2 regions of the Streptomyces sp. NPDC056883 genome follow, and region 1 is predicted to be linked to the other one. Evidence: riboswitches for the same ligand, from Rfam matches in the RefSeq annotation. Region 1 holds a riboswitch; the other holds the start of a gene.
The links. Region 1 has a riboswitch for cobalamin ahead of ACFRU2_RS17730 (ribonucleoside triphosphate reductase). Riboswitches for the same ligand answer to the same signal wherever they lie in the genome.
Positions count from the first base shown of each region.

Region 2: another riboswitch for cobalamin. It lies ahead of metE (5-methyltetrahydropteroyltriglutamate--homocysteine S-methyltransferase); the one in region 1 lies ahead of ACFRU2_RS17730 (ribonucleoside triphosphate reductase).

Region 1 covers NZ_JBHUBS010000006.1:183,278-188,967, forward strand. The annotation lists gene ACFRU2_RS17730 (ribonucleoside triphosphate reductase) at 1-1,562, opposite strand, end outside; cobalamin riboswitch at 1,606-1,748, opposite strand; gene ACFRU2_RS17735 (endo-1,3-alpha-glucanase family glycosylhydrolase) at 1,850-3,565, opposite strand; gene ACFRU2_RS17740 (hypothetical protein) at 3,856-4,308, shown strand; gene ACFRU2_RS17745 (NADP-dependent isocitrate dehydrogenase) at 4,379-5,690, opposite strand, start outside.
Region 2 covers NZ_JBHUBS010000002.1:69,240-74,929, reverse strand. The annotation lists gene metE (5-methyltetrahydropteroyltriglutamate--homocysteine S-methyltransferase) at 1-2,009, opposite strand, end outside; cobalamin riboswitch at 2,183-2,409, opposite strand; gene ACFRU2_RS05680 (GntR family transcriptional regulator) at 2,504-3,178, opposite strand; gene ACFRU2_RS05675 (2-dehydropantoate 2-reductase) at 3,406-4,377, shown strand; gene fdhD (formate dehydrogenase accessory sulfurtransferase FdhD) at 4,403-5,251, shown strand; gene ACFRU2_RS05665 (PAS domain-containing protein) at 5,389-5,690, shown strand, end outside.

The DNA.
Region 1 (5,690 bases):
AGTGAGCGCCGGACCAGCTTGCGGCAGGCCTCCGCCGTCGGGATCCGCTCGGGGGTGTACAGGTGCAGGACGGTGCCGCCCGTGTACTTGCCCTGCAGTTCGTCCTGGCGTTCCAGCGCCTCGAAGGGGTCGTCGGTCCAGCCGACGGGCAGCTGCGAGGAGTTGGTGTAGTACGGGTTGGCGTCGGTGCCGGCCTGGAGGATGCCGGGGAAGCGGGCCCGGTCCTCCTTCGCGAAGCGGTACGTCGTGCCCTCGGCGGGGGTGGCCTCCAGGTTGTACAGGTGGCCGGTGTTCTCCTGGAAGTCGACCATCCGGGCCCGGACCCTGTCCAGGAGGCGGACCGCGAGGGCGTGTCCCTCGGGATCGGTGATGTCGTACGCGTCCGCGCTGAAGTTGCGGACCATCTCGTTGACGCCGTTGACCCCGATGGTGGAGAAGTGGTTGCGCAGGGTGCCCAAGTACCGCTTGGTGTAGGGGAAGAGGCCGTCGTCGATCAGGTTCTGGACGGTGATCCGCTTGAGTTCGAGGCTGTCCTTGGCGAGCTCGCACAGCCGGTCCACCTCGGCCAGCAGCCGCGCCTCGTCGCCCGCGTAGAGGTGCCCGAGCCGGGCGCAGTTGAGGGTGACCACGCCGAGCGAGCCGGTCTGCTCGGCGCTGCCGAAGAGGCCGTTGCCGCGCTTGAGCAGCTCGGTCAGGTCGAGCTGGAGCCGGCAGCACATGGAGCGGATCATGTGGGGTTCGAGCTCGGAGTTGATGAAGTTCTGGAAGTACGGGAGCCCGTACTTGGCGGTCATCGCGAAGAGCCGCTCGGCGTTCTCGCTCTCCCAGGGGAAGTCGCGGGTGATGTTGTAGGTCGGGATGGGGAAGGTGAACACCCGCCCGGCGGCGTCGCCTTCCGTCATCACCTCGATGTACGCCCGGTTGATCATGTCCATCTCGGCCTGGAGCTCCCCGTAGGTGAAGCCGGTCTCCTCCCCCGCGACCACCGGGATCTGCGTGCGCAGGTCCTCGGGGCAGGTCCAGTCGAAGGTGAGGTTGGTGAAGGGGGTCTGGGTGCCCCAGCGCGAGGGCACGTTGAGGTTGTGCACGAGCTCCTGGATGCACTGCCTGACCTGGTCGTACGCCATCGCGTCGAGGCGGACGTACGGGGCGAGGTAGGTGTCGAAGGAGGAGAAGGCCTGGGCGCCCGCCCATTCGTTCTGCAGGGTGCCGAGGAAGTTCACGATCTGGCCGCAGGCCGAGGACAGGTGCCTGGGCGGAGCGGAGTCGATCTGGCCGGGCACCCCGTTGAAGCCCTCGGTGAGCAGGGTGCGCAGGGACCAGCCGGCGCAGTAGCCGGAGAGCATGTCCAGGTCGTGGAGGTGGAGGTCGCCCTCGCGGTGGGCGCGGGCCACGGCGGCGGGATAGACCTGCTCCAGCCAGTAGTTCGCGGTGACCTTGCCCGCGGCGTTGAGAATGAGCCCGCCGAGCGAATAGCCCTGGTTGGCGTTGGCGTTCACCCGCCAGTCCCGGCGGTCCAGGTACTCGGTCACGGTCTCTACGGCATCGACGACAGCAGTCACGGCAGCCCTCCCACGAGGCTCGGCACGGAAGAATGGCGGGCTTTCCCTGAAAGCCCGTGCCGGCAGGTGTCGGACTCGTCCGCCGTGGCGGACGTAACCGTTGCGGGGCAGTCCCGGATTCCCACCGGGTTCCCTGTTGCCTCGGTCGGGGAGAGGCCCCGCCGAACCGGCAGAGCCAACACTACATATAGATGTGACGGCAGAGCACCACCACTACATATGGGGTGACGAAGGTCCCGGGGCAAGGGACTTCAGCCCCTGCGGACTTGCGTCGGAGCCCTGCGGCCTCAGCTCCGGCCGCTGGTGGCGGCGTAGTACTGGAGGTCCTGCACCTCCACCGTCCGGTCCACCCGGTAGCGCAGCTCCACCCGGGCCCCGGCCTTGCCGCCCCGCACCACGGACGCCGAGCCGACGCCCGGCCCCAGGGGCAGCAGCTCGGAGTGGACCCCGGCCGGGGCCGCGTGCGCGTCCTCGGCCGCTCCCACGGCCGTACGGATGCTCGCGGGCGCGGTCAGGAAGCTCAGCACCTCCACCGTGTCCCGGGCCGCGGCGCTGCCGCCCCGCAGCGACATCACGAGGGACTGGCCGCCGCTCGGGTCCGCGGCGGCGAACTGGGTGCGCGAGCTCAGGTACAGCGTGTCGCGGACGATCTTCGGCCAGCCGCCCGTCTTGAACCGGGTGAGGTAGTAGGAGGAAAGGTCCAGGTAGGCATGGCCGTTGTGCAGGGAGGGCGCGAACTGGCTGCCCTCGCTGTAGTCGTTCCACGTGGTGAGCTGGACCCAGTCGGCCCCGTCCTCGATGGCGCGGTTCCATGTGGCGCGCAGGGTCGCGGTGTTGCCCGCCTCGTCGTAGATGCCCTGGTTGGGGCGGGCGTCCTGGACCGACACGGGCTGCATCCAGATCTTGCCCGCGGCGTGGGCGCGCCGGACGTCGCGCGTGGAGCTCTCCTGGCCGACGTAACTGCGGCTGCCCCACTCGGAGAATCCGTAGCTGATGGGCTCGAACTCACCGCTGTACGCGCCGAAGTCGAGGAAGAGCGGCACGAAGGCGGTACGGATGCCGTGCCGGGACTTCAGGACGTCCATGACCCCGGTCCACCAGGCGACGCTCTTCTCCTCCGCCTTGAACGGCGAGACGACCAGCCGGCCGTCGGGGAGCCGGTGGGCGGCCGGGGCCCTGCCGAGTTCCGCGAGGAGGTCGGCGAGCACGACCGGGTCGTCGGTGCCCAGGGAGGTCATGTCCGGCATCAGCATGACCTTGAAGGCCGGGTCCACCGAACGGGCGGCTTCCATCAGGAGGTTGGAGCGCTCCCGGTTCTTCCCCGTGAGGGAGAGCAGGTCGAGGGTGAATCCGTCGATGCCGGCGGCGCGGGCCGTACGGACCTCCTGCCGGAGGTTGGCGAGCTCCCAGTCCCCGGCCTTGGGCGGGACGGGCAGGGGGCGGTCGCGCAGCAGGCCGCCGTAGCGCTCGTGCTTGCCGTTCTCGCCGTCCGGCTTCAGGTAGTTGCGGGTGTAGTAGTCGGCGTCGGCGCCGACGTTGTCCAGGGAGAGCGGGTACGGGGTGAAGTAGTGGGCGAAGACCAGCTTCTTGCCGGCGGCGCCGGAGCGCAGGGCGGCGGGCTGCGGCATGTCGAAGGGCAGGGCCCCCGCGGGGCGCACCGCGTCGTCCGAGCCGGATCCCTGGGCCTTCGGGTCCGGGGCCTGCCCGCCGGGACTCTGCGGGGCGCTCGCGCCCGGGCCGGTGGCGACGGGGCCGGTGGCGGTCGGCGCGGGGACGTCGCCGGGGGTCCCGGGCAGGGTGTCCGCCGGGCCGGGTCCGGAGCGGGCCCGTGCGTCGGCGACGGTGCGGGGCTCCCAGGCGATGCCCGTCGCTGCGCAGACGCCCACGAGGAGGAAGGCGGACAGGAAGAGGCTCAGCAGGGGTCTTCGGCGACGGAAGCCCGCACGGCGCCGGTGCGACGCGGGTCTCGTGCCCCGCCCTGCCCGACGCCGGTCCGCACTCATCCTGACCCCTCCCCCGCATATGCCCGCGCCATGCCCGTACATCGGGCCGCACAGCAGCAGTACAGCGGATTCCCTGCCCCCGGACAACCGTTCCCCGGTGGTCCGGGCCGCGGGAATGGACAAAGCCGCGTCGTGTGTACATCTCCTGCGATCACCGGGCGGCACGGGCTTTTCACCGGAATAGGGAATTCCCCTGGCCATCCGATAGAACTGGCGCATAATCATCTAGATGCGGCTTGAAACAACACTCTTGCCGCAGCTGGTCACGCATGCAGGGGGGCATCGTGCCGATGAGGGATTCCAGAGGAGCCGGTACGTTTCCGGTGGCCTCCGCGGAGCTGTCCCGTCTTTTCACCGCCGTGCGGCGGGGCAAAGTGCTGACCGTCACCGGACGGTCCCGCGAGCCCCGGAGCCAAGTGGTGCGGGAGATAGGGCAACGGCTCTCGTCCAATTTCTACGACGGCGTGGCCGTGGTGTCCATGGACCGCCGGTTCGGGGTCCGCGACCTGACGGCCGAGCTGGGCTGCGTACCGGGCATGCCGTTCCTGCCGTGCGGGACGACGAACGCGGCGTCGTGGCTGGCCGAGCGCGACATGCTGCTCGTCCTCGACGGATGCGAGCACCTCGCGTCCGAGACCCTGGAGTGGCTGCGCGAGCTGCTCGCCGTGGCTCCCGGGCTGCGGGTCCTGGCCGCCGGGAGCGACCCGCTGGCCTTCGCTCCGGAGCAGGTGCACCGGCTCTGACCGGGCGCACGAACGGGTCCGCCCCGGCAGGCGATTGCCGGCCGGGGCGGACCCGTGGAAGCGGTGGACCTCAGCCGAGCAGCGCGAGCGCCGCGTTCAGCGTCGCGGACGGCCGCATGATCGCCGAGGCCTTGGCGGCGTCGGGCTGGTAGTAGCCGCCGATCTCCGCCGGGGCGCCCTGGACGGCGATGAGCTCGCCGACGATCTTCTCCTCGGACTCGGCCAGCGTCTTGGCCAGCGGGTCGAAGGCGGCGGCCAGCTTCGGGTCCTCGGTCTGGCGCGACAGCTCCTGCGCCCAGTACAGGGCGAGGTAGAAGTGGCTGCCGCGGTTGTCGATGCCACCCAGCTTGCGGCTCGGCGACTTGTCCTCGTTGAGGAAGGTGCCGGTCGCCCGGTCCAGCGTGTCGGCCAGCACCTGGGCGCGGGCGTTGCCGGTGGTGGTGGCGAGGTGCTCGAAGGAGACGGCCAGCGCGAGGAACTCACCCAGGGAGTCCCAGCGCAGGTAGTTCTCCTTGACGAGCTGCTGGACGTGCTTCGGGGCGGAGCCGCCGGCGCCGGTCTCGAAGAGGCCGCCGCCGTTCATCAGCGGGACGACCGACAGCATCTTGGCGCTGGTGCCCAGCTCCAGGATCGGGAAGAGGTCGGTCAGGTAGTCGCGCAGCACGTTGCCGGTCACCGAGATGGTGTCCTCGCCGCGGCGGATGCGCTCCAGGGAGTACGCGGTGGCCTCGACCGGGGACAGGATCTTGATGGTCAGACCGTCGGTGTCGTGGTCGGCGAGGTACGTCTTCACCTTGGTGATCAGCTGCGCGTCGTGCGCGCGGCCCTCGTCGAGCCAGAAGACGGCCGGGACGCCGGTGGCGCGGGCGCGGGTGACGGCGAGCTTGACCCAGTCCTGGATCGGCGCGTCCTTGGTCTGGCAGGCGCGGAAGATGTCGCCGGCGGCGACCTCCTGCTCGATGAGCGCGGCACCCGAGGCGTCGACGACGCGGACGGTGCCGGCGACGGCCAGCTCGAAGGTCTTGTCGTGGCTGCCGTACTCCTCGGCCTTCTGGGCCATGAGGCCGACGTTCGGCACCGAGCCCATCGTGGACGGGTCGTACGCGCCGTGCGCGCGGCAGTCGTCGATGACGGCCTGGTAGACACCGGCGTAGCTGCTGTCCGGGAGGACGGCGAGCGTGTCGGCCTCGGCGCCGTCCGGGCCCCACATGTGGCCGGAGGTGCGGATCATGGCCGGCATCGAGGCGTCGACGATGACGTCGGACGGGACGTGCAGGTTGGTGATGCCCTTGTCGGAGTCCACCATCGCGAGGGCCGGGCCCTCGGCGATCTCGGCGTCGAAGGAGGCCTTGATCGCGGCGGCGTCGGGCAGCGCGCCCAGG
Region 2 (5,690 bases), on a different contig from region 1:
TCGATGGCCTCGACGATGTCCCCGAACTCCGCGTAGCACATGTGGGTGTGGATCTGGGTGTCCGGCCGGACGCCGCTGGTGGTGAGGCGGAAGGATTCCGTGGCCCACGCCAGGTAGTCGGCGTGGTCGGCGGCGCGCAGCGGCAGCGTCTCGCGCAGGGCGGGCTCGTCGACCTGGATGACGGACGTACCGGCCGCTTCCAGGTCGTCGACCTCGTCGCGCAGGGCGAGTCCGACCTGGCGCGCGGTCTCGCCGAGGGGCTGGTCGTCGCGTACGAAGGACCAGGCGAGCATGGTGACCGGGCCGGTGAGCATGCCCTTGACCGGCTTGGCCGTCTGTGCCTGGGCGTACGTGGTCCAGCGGACGGTCATCGGGTCGGGACGGGAGACGTCCCCGGCGAGGACCGGCGGGCGGACGTAGCGGGTGCCGTAGGACTGGACCCAGCCGTGCTGCGTGGCGAGGTATCCGGTGAGCTGCTCGGCGAAGTACTGGACCATGTCGTTGCGTTCGGGTTCGCCGTGCACGAGCACGTCGAGGCCCGTCTTCTCCTGGAAGGAGACGACCTCGCGGATCTCGGCCCGGATGCGTTCCTCGTAGGCCGCCGTGTCGATGCGTCCGGCGCGCAGGTCGGCGCGGGCGGTGCGCAGCTCCGTGGTCTGCGGGAAGGAGCCGATGGTGGTGGTGGGAAGCAGCGGCAGGCCGAGGTGGGCGCGCTGGGCCGCGGCCCGTTCGGCGTAGGGCTGGGCGCGGTGGACGTCGGCCTCGGTGATCGCTGCGGTGCGGGCGCGGACGGCCGGGTCGTGGGTGATCGGGGAGGCGGTACGGGAGGCCAGGTCGGCTCGGTTCGCGGCGAGTTCGGCGGCGATCGCGTCCGTGCCCCCGGCCAGTCCGCGGGCCAGCGTGCTGATCTCGCTGGCCTTCTGGCGGGCGAAGGCGAGCCAGCGCCGGATCTGCGGCTCGGTGTCCCGCTCGGCGTCGGCGTCGATCGGGACGTGCAGCAGGGAGCAGGAGGCGGCCACGTCGACCCGGTCGGCGAGGCCGAGCAGGGTGCCGAGGGTGGTCAGCGACTTCTGGTGGTCGTTGATCCAGATGTTGCGGCCGTTGACCACGCCGGCGACCAGACGCTTGCCGGGGATGCCGCCGACGGCGGCGAGGTCGTCGAGGTTGGCCGCGGCCCGGTCGGTGAAGTCGAGGGCGAGTCCCTCCACGGGCGCCTTCGCCAGGACGGGCAGGGCGTCGCCGAGCCGGTCGAAGTAGGAGGCCACGAGCAGCTTGGGGCGCTCGGTCAGGCGGCCGAGCTCGCGGTAGGCGCGGGCCGCCGCGTTCAGTTCGGCCGGTGTGCGGTCCTGGACCAGGGCCGGTTCGTCGAGCTGGACCCATGCGGCGCCCGCCGCGCGCAGGTCCGCGAGGACCCGGGCGTAGACGGGGAGCAGCCGGTCGAGCAGGGTGAGCGGTTCGAAGTCGGCGGCCACGCCGGGTGCGGGCTTGGCGAGGAGGAGGTAGGTCACCGGTCCGACCAGGACCGGGCGGGCCGTGTGGCCGAGGGCCAGGGCTTCCTTCAACTCGGCTACCTGCCGGGCGGGTTCGGCGGTGAAGACGGTGTCGGGCCCGAGTTCGGGGACCAGGTAGTGGTAGTTGGTGTCGAACCACTTGGTCATTTCCAGCGGGGCCACGTCCTGGGTGCCGCGGGCCATCGCGAAGTAGCCGTCCAGGGCGTCCGCCGCGACGGCGGAGCGGTGGCGGTCGGGGATGGCGCCGACCATGACCGTGGTGTCCAGGACGTGGTCGTAGTACGAGAAGTCGCCGGTCGGAACCTCGGTGATGCCGGCCCCGGCGAGCTGGGCCCAGTTGGTCCGGCGCAGGTCGCGGGCCGTGGCGCGGAGGGCTTCGGCGGTGACGCGGCCCTTCCAGTAGCCCTCGACGGCCTTCTTCAGTTCCCGGTTCTGTCCCTGGCGGGGGTAGCCGTACACGGTGGCCCGTACGGGCGCGGCTGCGGACTCGGTGGTCACGGAACTCTCCTTCGCGAGCGTGTCTCCATGAACCCGGTGACGGGTCGCGGAGGCGAAGGGTGCCGGAACGGGCGGACCGCCGGGGTCGCGTACGGCTGGGGTACGCGACGGGAGGATCCGCCTGAGGTGCACGCCGACCCGCCCACGAGGTCACCGGGAAACCGTGCGCGGTCGATCGCTCACGGGCAACGGGCAGGTCTTCGGACTCGCGGGCTCGCCTGCCGGTCTCCCGGCGGACTCCTAATGGCCGTCGCTTCCCAGGACCGGTTCCGGTCCCAGTGCGTATGACGGCGGTCGTTCCCGCTCACCGCTGCGGGGCAGTCCCGGATTCCCACCGGGTTCCCTCTTACGACGCATCCCGCCTGGCGAACGGGGGCGAACCAGCTGCGAGGCCCACAGTAGGGCGGGGGGCCGCGAAATGAACACGACTTCCCACATGTCGGACGGTGAAATGAGACACGACGGATCTCGGACGGTGCTTTCCGGCCGCCGGACTACTTCTCCCGCTCGTGGTACGTCTTGCGGGTGTGTTCCGTGTGCGCGCGCATGATCGCCGTCGCGGCCTGCCCGTCACCATCCGCGATCGCCGCGATCAACCGGCGGTGCTCGACCCAGGACTGGTGGCCGCGCTGGCGGGCGACAGGGGTGTAGTACCAGCGGACGCGCCGGTCCACCTGTCCGGCCAGCTCGGCGAGGACGGCGTTGCCCGCGAGCTCCATGATCTTCGCGTGGAGCCGGGCGTTCGTCGCGACGGCGGTGTCCACGTCGTCGGCGGCGACGGCCCGCTCCCCCTGCGCGCACAGCTCTTCGAGCGCGGCGACGGCCTCGGCGCCTGCGTGGGCGGCGGCCAGCCGGGCGGCTTCGGCCTCCAGCAGCGTGCGGACCGTGAGGAGCTGGTCCGCCTCCTCCTCGGTCGGCTCGTGCACGAACGCCCCCTGGGCGGGCCGCAGATCGACCCATCCCTCGGTGCTCAGGCGCTGCAGCGCCTCCCGTACCGGCTGCCGGGACACCCCGAGGTGTCCGGCGAGTTCGCTCTCGACGAGGTGCTGCCCCGGCTGGAGGGCGCGGGTGGTGATGAGCTCCAACAGGGCCCCGTAGACGCGGTCACGCAGCGGGCCGGGCCGCTCCAGCTTGGGCACCGTCCCCTGCGGCAGTCCTGTCGACAACATCACGGTCCCCTCCTGGGCAGCGCCGGTCGCTGCGTCGCGAAACCTCATGATGGATTGTCTTTCGCCTACAGTCTACGGCGCACCGTGCCGACCACCCCCGGACGGCCAACTCCCCCTCCCCCGGCCTGCGTCAGCCCTTGCCGCCCAGGATTCCATCCTGTAGACAATATTTCGTCGACAACGTTCGGCAGTTCCTCGGTACCCTCGACCGAACGGAGTGCCACATAGTGAAAGTCGCAGTTCTGGGCGCCGGTGCGATCGGCGCCTACGTCGGCGCCGCGCTGCACCGAGCAGGCGCCGATGTGCACCTCGTCGCCCGTGGACCCCATCTGGCGGCCCTGCGGGAGCACGGGGTCCGGGTGCTCAGCCCCCGCGGGGACTTCACCGCCCGCGCCCACGCCACCGACGACCCGGCCGCGATCGGTCCCGTCGACTACGTCTTCCTCGGGCTCAAGGCCAACTCGTACGCGGCGTGCGGGCCGCTCATCGAGCCGCTGCTGCACGGGGGCACCGCCGTGATCGCCGCCCAGAACGGCATCCCCTGGTGGTACTTCCACCGGCACGGCGGACCGTACGAGGGCCACCGGATCGAGAGCGTGGATCCCGGCGGCGCGGTCAGCGCCGTCCTCGCGCCCGAACGGGCCATCGGCTGCGTGGTCTACGCGGCGACCGAGCTGGCGGGTCCGGGGGTCGTGCGCCACCTCGAAGGCACCCGCTTCTCCATCGGCGAGCCCGACCGGTCCCTCTCCGAGCGCTGCCTGGCGTTCAGCGAGGCCATGCAGGAGGGCGGCCTCAAGTGCCCGGTCGAACAGGACCTGCGCAACGACATCTGGCTCAAGCTGCTCGGCAACATCTCCTTCAACCCGATCAGCGCGCTGTCCCGGGCCACGATGCGGGAGATGTGCCTGCACGGCGGTACGCGCAAGGTCATCGAGATCATGATGACGGAGACCCTCGCGGTCGCCGAGGCCCTCGGCTGCAAGGTCGGGGTCTCCATCGAACGCCGGCTGGCCGGCGCGGAGCGCGTCGGCGACCACCGGACCTCCACCCTCCAGGACCTGGAGCGCGGCAAACCGCTCGAACTCGACGTGCTGCTGGCGGCCGTGGTGGAGCTGGCGGAGATCACCGGGGTCCCGGTGCAGACGCTGCGGACCGTCCACGCCATCTCGGACCTGCTCGCGCTGCGGACCGCGGCATGACCCCGCCCCCGGCGGGCTGACCGCCGTGGGACGGGTCACGGAACGACGCAAGGTGCTCCGCATCCGGGAGGGCGCGGTCTCCACCCGGCCCGACACCCTGGTCGCCGAGGAACCCATGGAGATCCGGCTCAACGGCAGGGCCCTCGCCATCACGATGCGCACCCCGGGCGACGACTTCGCCCTGGCGGCCGGATTCCTCGTCAGCGAAGGGGTGTTGGGCAGCGCCGAGGAGCTGCGGAACATCGTGTACTGCGCGGGAGCCACGGCCGGCGGAGCCAACACGTACAACGTCGTCGACGTCCGGACGGCTCCCGGCCTCGTGCTGCCCGAGATCACGCTCGAACGCAACGTGTACACGACCTCGTCCTGCGGCCTGTGCGGCAAGGCGAGCCTGGACGCGGTCCGCACGACGGCCCGCTGGCCGATCCACGACACTCCCCCGGTCCGGCTGGATCCCGGACTGCTCGCCCGTCTCCCCGACCGGCTACGGGCCGCGCAGCAGGTCTTCGACCGGACCGGGGGGCTCCACGCGGCCGCGCTGTTCACCGAGGACGGCGAACTCGTCGACGTCCGCGAGGACGTGGGCCGGCACAACGCGGTCGACAAACTGGTCGGCCGCGCCCTGCGCGGCGGCATGCTGCCGCTGTCGCGGACCGTGCTGCTGGTCTCGGGGCGGGCTTCCTTCGAACTGGCGCAGAAGGCCGTGATGGCGGGCATTCCGGTGCTCGCCGCGGTGTCGGCCCCGTCCTCCCTCGCGGTCGACCTGGCCGCTGAGACGGGCCTGACCCTCGTGGGCTTCCTTCGCGGCGCCTCCATGAACGTGTACGCGGGCGAGCACCGCATCGCCCTGCGGGCCGAGGCCTCCCGGGGCTGACCCGCTCCCCCGCGGCACGGCGGCGGGGTCTCCACCGGCGGGGAGCGCCCCCTGCGCCGGAGAGGCCCCGCCTCAGCCATGCCCGCCCGGGCGCCGGACCGCCCTGGCGTCAGACCGCCCCGAGGAAATGAGGAGACATGACGGAGCTCGATCCCGAAGTCGTGCTGGGCATCGCCGCCCGGGCACCCGACGGCCTGGTGATCGTCGACCGCGCAGGGCTGATCCGCTACTGGAACCGGGGCGCGGAGCGCATCTTCGGGTACTCCGCGGCGGAGGTCGCCGGGCGCAGCCTGGACCTGATCATCCCCGAGAAGCACCGCAAGCGTCACGGGGACGGCTTCGTGAGCGCGATGGCGCAGGGGGCGAGCAGGTACGGGGAGGCCGATCTGCTGGCGGTGCCCGCCGTGGGCGCGGACGGCCGCAGGCTCGCCATCGAGTT